DNA from 2 places in the Massilia sp. P2_C2 genome. Region 2 is predicted to be linked to the other one. Evidence: predicted binding sites of a transcription regulator. Region 2 holds the regulator's gene; the other holds the start of a gene.
The links. The regulator sigma-54, encoded in region 2, starts transcription at its own class of promoters, with help from an activator protein. The targets are predictions, from matches to a motif close to TGGCANGNAANCTGCTTT.
Positions count from the first base shown of each region.

Region 1: AC1DYX_RS20710 (PEP-CTERM sorting domain-containing protein) is a predicted target of sigma-54. The motif match lies at 2,142-2,159, and genes of this name have one in related genera.

Region 1 covers NZ_JBFUDR010000198.1:576-4,414, reverse strand. The annotation lists gene AC1DYX_RS20715 (methyl-accepting chemotaxis protein) at 1-876, shown strand, start outside; gene AC1DYX_RS20710 (PEP-CTERM sorting domain-containing protein) at 898-2,070, opposite strand; gene AC1DYX_RS20705 (hypothetical protein) at 2,309-2,473, shown strand; gene AC1DYX_RS20700 (methyl-accepting chemotaxis protein) at 2,526-3,839, shown strand, end outside.
Region 2 covers NZ_JBFUDR010000245.1:170-7,398, forward strand. The annotation lists gene AC1DYX_RS22985 (hypothetical protein) at 7-237, shown strand; gene AC1DYX_RS22990 (hypothetical protein) at 255-713, opposite strand; gene AC1DYX_RS22995 (enoyl-CoA hydratase/isomerase family protein) at 710-1,810, opposite strand; gene hpf (ribosome hibernation-promoting factor, HPF/YfiA family) at 1,922-2,281, opposite strand; gene AC1DYX_RS23005 (RNA polymerase factor sigma-54) at 2,347-3,852, opposite strand; gene lptB (LPS export ABC transporter ATP-binding protein) at 3,855-4,646, opposite strand; gene lptA (lipopolysaccharide transport periplasmic protein LptA) at 4,661-5,275, opposite strand; gene lptC (LPS export ABC transporter periplasmic protein LptC) at 5,304-5,906, opposite strand; gene AC1DYX_RS23025 (KdsC family phosphatase) at 5,917-6,450, opposite strand; gene AC1DYX_RS23030 (KpsF/GutQ family sugar-phosphate isomerase) at 6,450-7,229, opposite strand, start outside.

The DNA of each region.
Region 1 (3,839 bases), on a different contig from region 2:
CCGGTCCGCGCCAACGACGAGACGGGCCATCTGATGCGCGCACTGAACGAGATGAACGCGGGCCTGGCCCGCATCGTCGGCCGCGTGCGCGCCGGCACGGACACGATCGCGTCGGCGTCGGGTCAGATCGCGACCGGCAACCTGGATCTGTCCGCGCGCACCGAACAGCAGGCCGCGTCGCTGGAACGCACGGCGACGTCGATGGAGGAGCTGACCTCGACCGTGCGCCAGAACGCGGACAATGCGCGCCAGGCCAACGCCCTGGCGCAGTCGGCGTCGGAAGTGGCGGCCCGCGGCGGCTCGGTCGTGACGCAGGTGGTCGCGACGATGGGGGCGATCAACACGTCCGCCGTGCGCATCGCCGACATCATCGGCGTCATCGACGGCATCGCGTTCCAGACCAATATCCTGGCGCTGAACGCCGCGGTGGAAGCCGCGCGGGCGGGCGAACAGGGCCGCGGCTTCGCCGTCGTCGCGTCCGAGGTGCGCAACCTCGCGCAGCGCAGCGCCGCGGCCGCGAAGGAAATCAAGGTGCTGATCGACGACTCCGTGCAGAAAGTGCATCACGGTTCGGAACTGGTCGACCAGGCCGGCGCGACGATGGGCGAGATCGTCGGCAGCATCAACCGCGTGACGGACATCATGGCCGAGATCATGGCCGCCAGCCAGGAACAATCGACCGGCATCGAGGAAGTGAGCCGCGCCATCGTCCAGATGGACCAGGCCACGCAGCAGAACGCGGCCCTCGTCGAAGAGGCCTCGGCCGCCGCGCAGCAGCTGCGCGAGGAAGCCGACAGCCTGGCGCTCGCGGTGGGCGCGTTCCGCATCGAGGCACAGGCCGGCGGGATGGCCCGTCCGGCGCTGGCGCTGCGTTGACGGCACGCCCGTCGGGGCGGGTCAGCCCCGGCGCTTGCGCTGCACGCACAGGCCCAGTGCGCCGAGACCCAGCAGCATCAGCGATGCCGGCTCCGGCACCTCGCCGCCGGCGGGCGCAGCCGGGCGCTGCAGGACGTTCGCCTTCAGGTTCAGCGTCAGGCTGTATCCCTGGCCCAGGCTGGACGAGGCGAACACGACATCGGGAGCCGCGTCGGCCAGCGTGAGCTGGTAGGTCGCCGAGTTATTGCCGAGCGTGGTCGCGAGGAACGACGCCGCGTAGTTGTTGGCGTTGCCTTGCGCCAGGTTCCCGAATATCGACAGGCTGGTCGAGAACACATTGTTGACGTCGCCCGTTTCCACGATATTCGTCAGCTTCAGGCCCACGCGGTTCGTGTCGAACAGGTTGGCGATCGAGAAATTCTTGTCCCCCACGACGTCGTTCAGATAGACGTCGCCGAAATCCAGCGTCAGCGCCGTCATCGACGCATTCGCATCGAACGATTGGGCGGCGTGCAGCAGGTAGCTGTACGTGGCGCTCAGGTTACCGTTCCATTTGATGGTCGACGTGGTCGAGGCGATGCCGCCGAAGTCGTTCTGCGTCGTCTCGGCCGAGTTCGACGCTGCAATCAGGTCGGCGAGGAAGCTGCCGCTGCCGACGTAGGCGTTCAGCGCGGTGCTGCTGACCGTCGTGTTGTCGTTGATCTGCGTGAAGCTGCTGCCATTGTCGCAGGCCGACTTGATCTTGCCGTTGACGAGGGTGCAGGTGTCCTGGACGTTGTTCAGGGAAGCGCCCGCGCCGGTGACGCCGACCGGGATGCCGAGCTTGACCGAGCTGCTGCCGGTGCCTTTGGCGGTGAACGTGCCGTCGGTGTTCGCGCCGGTGCCGCCGGCCGCGACGGTGACGTTGGTCGTCTGCCTGTAGGTCGAGGCCAGGTTGACGGTGGCGCCGGTCAGCACGCCGGCGCTGCTGTCGAACTTGGCGACCTGGGCCGTTCCCATGCTCGTGTTCGCCGTGCCGCTCGTCTTGCCGTCCGACGCCGTCGACTTGCCGCCGAGCGTGTCGGTGACGGCATTGCTCACGTTAAAGCTCGTCGTTGCCGTCGTCGTGACGAGGGTCGCGTGGGCCAGCGTGGGGACGGTGGCGAGCGCGCTCAGGGCAGCCAGGACGGCCACGTTCAGGGAGGTTTTCAGCATTTGTGTTTCCTTTCGTTGATCTGGCAATGGGACTAGGTTTGTGTTCACGTTGTTGGTCTTATGCTCGTAGTAACGCAACTACCGTGCCAATATTTATAACGTTCTGTTTTTTAAAGGAATTCAATCTTTAGATCCAGCAATAAAATTCTTGCATGTAAATTTTCTCGACATCAATGAAAGTTTCCGCAAGAAACTTTGTTAAATATGGCCTCCATCTTGACTTGCCTCAAAACGAGTCATGCCGCATAAAGAGTTGCGCGGCGCCCGTGCCGGTTGTCGATTGTTGGTTAAAGATTTAGAACTGTTGGTTTCAAGACTCAATAGTGCGGCTGGGAAAAAATTCTTCTATTCATTACTCATGACGGGTGATAGATTCATCCCCGACGGGCGCGTATTTACCTGAGCCGCATGGAATGCCGCGCGGTAGCGCCGTCATGACGCTGAAAGGAAAAGCCATGATTGAAAAACTGACAGTCAGATCCCGTGTGCTCGCGGGCTTTGGATTGGTGCTGGCGCTGTTCGTCATCGTCGCGGGACAAAGCATCTACCAGGCGCGCGAATCCGATGCGACGGTGGAGTACCTGTTGCGCGACAAGTTGCGCATCGAGCGCATGATCGCCGAGCTCGACGGCATCATTCACTACACGGTGGCCGACGCCACTGCCGCCGCCAAGACGGACGACGCCCGGTACGAGGCAAGCCTGCAGGAGATGACTGCGAAGCGCACGGCGCGCGCGCTCGACGTCATTGCCGAGCTCAAGCGTTCCATCGTCGACGAACAGGCCAAGCTATTGCTGACGGACCTGATCAAGGAGCGTGAAGATTATGTACAAGCCAGGGACGAGCTGCAAAAGATCAAGCAGCGCGACGGCCGCGGCGCCGTCGACGCCTTCATCGCCAGCAAATTCCGGACCGAGGCCGAGCAGTACCAAGAGGTCGTCGACAAGCTCCTGGCGCGCCAGAAACAGCTCATCGACGAGCGCCGCGACGCCACGCATGCTGCCAATGAGGTCGCCATCCGGGTGACGACGATCCTGACCGCGCTCGCCGTGCTGCTCGGCGTCGCCGCCGCGGTGGTGGTCGGCCGATCCGTCGTGCGCCAGCTGGGTGGCGAACCGGGCGCCGCCGCGCACATCGCCCAACGCATCGCCGAGGGCGACCTGAGCGTGCGCGTGGAGCTGAAGCCGGGCGACACGGTGAGCGTGCTGTACGCCATGCACGTGATGCGCGAGCGGCTGGCCGACATCGTCGCCCAGGTTCGCCAGGGCACGGCGTCGATCAGGTCCGCCTCGTCCGAGGTCGCGCAGGGATCGCTGGAACTGTCGGCCCGCACCGAGCAGCAGGCCAGCGCCCTCGAGGAGACGGCCGCGTCGATGGAAGAACTGACGTCGACCGTGCGCCAGAACAGCGGGCACACGGCGGACGCGCGCCGGCTCGCGGATTCGGCGGAGAGCATGGCTGCGGACGGCGGCCGCGCCGTCGAGGCGGTGGTGGCGACGATGGAAACCATCAAGGCCTCGTCCGGGCAGATCGCGGCCATCATCTCCGTGATCGACGGGATCGCATTCCAGACCAATATCCTGGCCCTGAATGCCGCCGTCGAGGCGGCGCGGGCCGGCGAACAGGGTCGGGGCTTCGCCGTCGTCGCGTCGGAAGTGCGCAATCTCGCGCAGCGCTCGGCCGCGGCGGCCCGCGACATCAAGCAGCTCATCGAGGATTCCGCCAGCAACGTGACGCAGGGCTCGGCCAGCGTGGCGGACGCCGGCGCC
Region 2 (7,229 bases):
CGTGTCATGATGGGCAGCGCCAGCGGCGGCTCCACAGTCCGTTACACCGCGGAGAAGGCCGCCGCCGAAGCACATGAATCGGCTGAGGTAGCGAAAAAAGCGGCGGAAGAGGCCAAGGCACAAGCGGCCGAAGCCAAACGGGCACGCATACGCGCCGAACGCGCCAGGCGCGCTGCCGTCAAATCAAATCAGCCAACGATGGAAGAGAAGTCACAAATGAAGCAGGAACATAAATAAAGGGCTCGGTCGGCGACTCACGCCACGCCAAACCGCCGCCGCAAGCGCGCATGGCGATGCCGGAAGAACAGCGCCACGCACGCGCGCACGAGCACGCGCGGCAGAGCGCGCCGCGGCCGGAACGTCAGGCAGTCGACGACCACCGTCCCCTGCCCCGCCGCCATGACCGTGCGCTCGTGCTGCCAATACGCCATCGACAGCATCGGAGAACGTTCCAGGAAGCGCCGGCCCGGCTCGATTTCGACGAGGGGCAGGTCGCTCCAGTCGACGGGCAGCACGCGCAGCAGCAGGGGCCAACTGCGGCACAACCGCTGGCCCGGCACGAAGGCGCCGCCGGGCAGGCATTTCATCTCCCTCGGGAAGGTCATGCGCAGCAGCGGCGCCATCTCGTCGGCAATGCCCTCGACCGACGTTGCCCACGCCCATACTGCGGGCTGATCGGCGGCGAGCGCGGATTCGAACCGCAGCCCGATCATGCGCCGCTTGCGTCGCGCAGATCGCGCAGCGGATGCGCGTGCCCCGGCCACACGGGCGCGAAGAACGCGGCCACCATCTCCGGGGTGACGTCGGACAGCAGAGGCGGCGTCCAGCGCGGCGCATTGTCCTTGTCGATCACGAGCGCGCGCACGCCTTCGATCACCTCGCCATGCTCGAACGTGCGACGCACGAGCGCCCGTTCCATGCGCAGGCAGTCGGCCACGCCGAGCTCCTCTCCGCGCACGAGCATCTCGCGCGTCACGCACATCATCAGCGGCGAGCGCTGGCGCATCGTGGCCAGCGTCTGTTGCGCGAACGGGCTCGCGTCGGATTCCAGCGAAGCCATCACGGCCGCGACGGAATCGGCGCCGAAATGGCGGTCGATGGCTGTGCGCTGCGCGGCCAATTCCCCGCCGCCCGCATCGGCAGCAAACGGCGCCGCGAACGCGCGGATCGCATCAGGGAGTCGAGCGCCCGGCGTCGCCCCGACCAGCGCCTGCAGCGCGTCCAGCTGCGCGGCCGGCACGAACACGTCGGCCAGGCCCGCGTAGATGGCGTCTGCCGCGCCGATCGTCGCCCCCGTCACGCCGAGGTAATGGCCCACGCGGCCCGGCGCGTGCGACAGGAAGTGGCTGCCGCCGACGTCCGGGAACAGGCCGATGTTCACCTCGGGCATGGCGATCTTCGAGCGTTCCGTCACGATGCGCAGGCCGCAGCCAGGCCCGCCCTGCGCAATGCCCATGCCGCCGCCCATCACGACGCCATCCATCAGCGCGATGTACGGCTTCGGATAAAAGTGGATCAGGTGGTTGAGGGCGTATTCCTCGGTGAAGAAATCGTCCAGCAGCGGGCTGCCCGTCTGCGGCGTGGCGCTGCCGGCCTGGTGGAAGAACCGGATGTCGCCGCCGGCGCACAAGGCCTTTGCGCTCGTGCTCCCGATGCAGACGGCGTCGATGCCCGCATCGTCACGCCAGGCAAGCAGTGTTGCCGTGAGCACGCGGACCATGTCCAGCGACAACGAGTTCAGCGCCTTGGGGCGGTCGAGGGTGATGATGCCGGTGCGGTTGGCGACGCGCGTTTGAACGTAGTCGGTCATGTCTCTTGTTGTTTGAATAATGAGACCGCATTGTAACGCGCGTGGCGGGCCCAAAAATACGAAAAGGGCGCCGATGCGCCCTTCGTTTCCTGGTGCTGCGTCAGCGTGGCATCACGCCGCGGCGGCAGCTTCCTCTCCTCCTTCGGACATGCGTTTGATGGACGCGTTGTCATGATCCTTGAGCATCTGCTTGTACTTGACGACCTGGCGATCGAGGCGATCCATCAGCATGTCGATGGCGGCATACAGGTCGTGCGCAGCGCTGGCGACATGGACGATCTTGCCTGCGAGCCTCAGGTTGATCTCGGCTTTCTGGCGTTTTTCTTTCTCGGTGAGATTGTCAATGCAGAGGATGACATGGGAATCGATCACTTGATCGAAATGGCGGGTAATGCGTTCGAGCTTGTTCTGTACGTATTCTCGGATGGCTGGAGTTACATCGAGATGATGTCCGCTGATAGTGAGATTCATACACACTCCTTTGAAGATACCCTGCCATGACGTGCGCGCATCCAGCGCAACGCGGCAGTGTGGTGTTACAAGGATTTGCGGAGACTGACGGGTGGGATCTTCAGCGCCTCACGGTATTTCGCGACCGTGCGCCGCGCGATAACCATTCCCTGTTCCCCTAGCATCTCCGCGATCTTGCTGTCGGATAAAGGATTCTTGGGGTCTTCTGCTCCTGTCAATTGTACGATGAGGGCCCGTATTGCCGTCGAAGAAGCTTCGCCTCCCGCCTCGGTGGCAACGTGACTCCCGAAGAAATACTTCAACTCAAACATGCCGTGCGGGGTCAGCATGTATTTCTGAGTTGTGACTCGAGAAATTGTGCTCTCGTGTAGACCTAGTGTATCAGCTATCTCACGTAAAACAAGGGGCCGCATCGCGACTGCGCCGTGGGAAAAAAAGTTACGCTGGCGATCCACGATGGCTTGTGCCACGCGCAAGATTGTGTCGAAGCGCTGGCGCATGTTCTTGATGAGCCACTTGGCTTCCTGCAACTGTGCGTTCAACTGCGTGTCCGATTTCCCCTGCTTGAGCAGCGAGGCATACAGGCTGTTCACGCGCAGGCGCGGCATCACTTCCGGGTTCAGCTGCACGCTCCAGCCATCCTTGGCGCGGCGCACGATCACGTCGGGCACGACGAAGTCCGACACGTCCGACGCGAACGCCGCGCCCGGATGCGGATTGCACTGGCGGATCACGGCCTGGGCTTCGCGCAGGTCTTCGTCGTCGCAGTCGAGCGCCTTCTTGAGCTTGTTGAACTCGCGCTGCGCGAACCACGTGAGGTATTTTTCGACGATGGTCAGCGCCATGCGCCGCGTGACGAGCGGCACGCCGGGCATGCGCCGGATCTGCAGGGCCAGGCACTCGGCCGCGCTGCGCGCGCCCACGCCGGGCGGGTCCATGCTTTGCACGAGGGCCAAGGCCGTGCGCAATTCCTCGAACTCGATGTCGAGTTCTTCCGGCAGGCGCGCATGGATCTCGTCCAGCGATTCCTCCAGATAGCCATTGTCGTCCAGTGCGTCGACGACCAGTTCCACGAGTGCGCAATCGCGCGCGCCGCAGCACGTCAGGCGTGCCTGTTCCATCAGGAGCTCGCGCAGCGTGACGGGGCTCGCTTCCAGTTGCGGGCGGCCATCCTCGTCCTCGCCGCCGTTGCCGCTGCCGCTGCGGCCGGATTCGCCCCAGTCGGCATCGCCGCCTTCGCCGCCGGTCTCTGCGCCGCCGTCGCCACCGTTCTCGCCATTGCCGTTCTCGGAGGTGGCAGCACCGCCGCCCTCTTCGCCTGAACTCTGCGAAGACGCGGGCGCCTCGCCCTGCGAAGACGCGGGTGCGCTGTTGATGGCGCCGTCGGCCAGCAGGCGTACGGAACGGTCGAGCGGATCGTCGAGCCGCTCGAGCAGCGGGTTCTCGCCCAGCACCTGCTCGATTTCCTGGTGCAATTCCAGTGTCGACAGTTGCAGCAGCCGGATCGACTGCTGGAGCTGCGGCGTCAGCGCGAGGTGCTGTGAAGTCTTGAGTTGCAGCGTCTGTTTCATGACTACATTCGGAAGTGTTCGCCCAGGTAGACGCGGCGCACCGACTCGTTGGCGATGATGTCGTCGGGACGGCCGGAGGCCAGCACCGCGCCCTGGTTGATGATGTAGGCGCGATCGCAGATGCCCAGCGTCTCGCGCACGTTATGGTCCGTGATCAGCACACCGATGCCGCGCTCCTTCAGGAAACGCACGATGCGCTGGATCTCGATCACGGCAATCGGATCCACGCCGGCGAACGGTTCGTCCAGCAGCACGAAGCGCGGATCGGTCGCCAGCGCGCGCGCGATCTCCACGCGGCGGCGCTCGCCGCCGGACAGCGACAGCGCGGGGTTCTCGCGCAGCTTCTCGATCTGCAGCTCGGTCAGCAGCTCGTCGAGGCGTTCGGCGATGCGCGTCTTGGTCAGGGGCTTGCCGTTCTCGCGCTGCAGTTCCAGCACGGCGCGGATGTTTTCTTCCACCGTCAGCTTGCGGAACACCGACGCTTCCTGCGGCAGGTACGACAGGCCAAGGAGCGCGCGCCGGTGGATCGGCAGGCTCGTGATGTCGGTGCCGTTGATGTCGATGCTGCCGGCGTCCGACGGCACCAGGCCCACGATCATGTAGAACGACGTCGTCTTGCCGGCGCCGTTCGGCCCCAGCAGCCCGACCACTTCGCCGCACGCGACCTGCAGCGACACGTCGCGCACCACGAGGCGCTTGCCGTAGCTCTTCTGCAGCCCCTTGACGACGAGCGTGCTGCCGCCGCATGCGGCCGGTGCCGTCAGCATGCCTGCTTCCATCGTGCGTTGTTCCATCACGCGTGCCTCCGTCATTGCTTGCCCGCCGGGGCGGCGGCAGGGGCGCCGGCAGCCGCAGGGAGGGCGGCCGCAGGGCCGCCCGCTGCCGGCGCCGCCGTCGTGCGGCGCGGCGCGATGATCAGCGTGTTGCGGCCCTGGCCCGGCTTGCTCTGGCCGCTGACGTCATTGCGCACGTTCGCGACTTCGGTGCGGTTGTCGTAGGCGATGTAGGCGCCATCGACCTCGTTCGCCAGGCGGCCGTTCTCCAGCTGCCGCACGATGGCCTTCGAGAACAGTTTCACGATTTCCGTGCGCTCGTCGTATTCGATGCGCTCGGCCTGGCCCTCGACCCACAGGTCCGGGCCGCCGTCGCGCTTCTGGCGAAAGCTGGCCGTCTTGCCCGGGTTGGCCGTCAGCGTGACGCTCATATAGCCTTCCGGCGATTCCTTCAGCACGGCCTTGTCCGACTTCAGGGTGAGGGTGCCGCGCGTGAGCACGACGTTGCCCGTCAGGATGCGGACCTGGTTCACCTCGTCCACGTCCAGCGTGTCGAAGTTGATGACGGCCTGCTTGAGCGAGTCGGCGCGCTCGGCCCAGGCGGAGAGCGAGGCGAACGACAGGATGGCGACGGCAAGGTGTTTTTTCATGGATCTCGTCCTTGTTGTTAGGTACGCGTCAGCGCGGGGCGCGCGGCGGATAGATGATCTGGCCGCGTCCGCCCAGGTGCACCTGCTGCGTGGCGTTATTGGCGAGCATGCCGATGCCGGTCACGGACGACGCGCCCAGCTGCATCTCGATCGCCTTGTCGGTCTTGACGATGTCCTCGTCCGGCAGCACCGTCAACGCTTCCGTACGGATCCGCAGCGGCTCCGACTTCGCGCCGGCGGGGCGCTGGATGTCGACGTTGCCGGTCAGGTCGATCTGGTTCTGGTTCTGGCTGACCAGCGCACGCTCGGCCGTCATCGTCATGGGCGGGTGCTCGACGGTGAGGCTGTGCACGACGGGCTTGTCGACGAGGGCCGTATTGTCGGCCGGATGGTGCGTCAGGCGTTCGCCCGAGATCACGTAGCGCGGCTTGCCGGTCTCCGACATGCGCACCCAGCTGAAGTTGTCGATGATGTAGTCCGGCTCGTTGCCCGCACTGGCGCCCGGTGCATTCTCTTCGCCCTGCAGCACCTGCACGAGCCAGAAGCTGCCGAACGCGCAGAACACGGCGGTCAGCATCAGGGCCAGCAGGCGCCAGCGGTGCGCGGTACGCTTGTAGCTTGCGGAGGCCATGTCTTCTCTTCTAGGCGAAGTAAGGCGCAAGCGCCTGTTCGTAGGTACCCTGGGCACGCATCACCATGTCGCACACTTCGCGCACGGCGCCGCGGCCGCCCGGGTTCTTCGTCACGTAATGAGCGCGGTACTGCACTTCCGGATGGCCGCTCGGCACCGTCACCGCAAAACCCACGCGCGTAAACAGCGGCAGGTCGATCACGTCGTCGCCGATATAGCCGCACTCCGCGGCCGTCACCCCCGTTTTATCCAGCAGCTCGGCGAACGCGAGGCGCTTGTCGTGCTGGCCCTGGAACACGTGGGTGATGCCCAGGTCGGCCGCGCGTTTGATGACGATCGGCGACGTGCGTGCGCTGATGATCGCGGTCTGCACGCCCGTGCGGTTCAGCAGCTGGATGCCGAGGCCGTCCAGCACGTAGAACGTCTTCGTGACTTCGCCGTCCGGGCCATAGGTCAGGCTGCCGTCGGTGAGGACGCCGTCGACGTCGAAAATCATGACTTTTACGCGCGCTGCGCGCTCCATGTGTGCCAGCGGAGTCACCATCAGATCACCTTGGCGCGCGTGAGGTCGTGGATGTGCAGGGCGCCGACCAGTACGTCGTCGGCGTCGGTGACGAGCATCTGGTTGATGCGGAATTCTTCCATCACGGCGACGGCATCCACCGCCAGCTGTTCCGGGTGCACGCGGCGCGGATTCGGGTGCATGACGTCGCGAATCACGAGCTTGCTGAAATCCTGGACCTTCTCGATCAGGCGGCGCAGGTCGCCATCCGTAAACACGCCGACCGGCCGGCCGGCATCGTCGACGATGGCCGTCATGCCCATGCCCTTCTGCGAGATTTCCAGCAGGGCTTCCGTGAGCAGCGCGCCCGGTTTCACCGTCGGCACCGCGGCGCCGCTGCGCATCACGTCGCGCACGTGGGTCAGCAGGCGCCGGCCCAGCGCGCCGCCCGGGTGCGAGCGCGCGAAATCGTCCGACTTGAAGCCGCGCAGCTCGAGCAGCGCGACGGCCAGCGCATCGCCCAGCGCGAGCGTCGCGGTGGTGCTGGCGGTGGGCGCCAGGTTCAGCGGGCAGGCTTCCTTCTCGACGGACACGTCCAGGTGCACGTCGGCCACGGTCGCCAGGCGCGACTCGGGCTTGCCGGTCATCGCGATCACGGGCACGCCCATGCGCTTGACGGCCGGGATCACGACGGCCAGTTCGCTGCTTTCGCCGGAATACGAGATCGCGATCAATACGTCCTGCGGGGTCACCATGCCCAGGTCGCCGTGCGCGGCCTCGGCCGGGTGCAGGAACAACGCGGGGGTGCCGGTCGAGGCCAA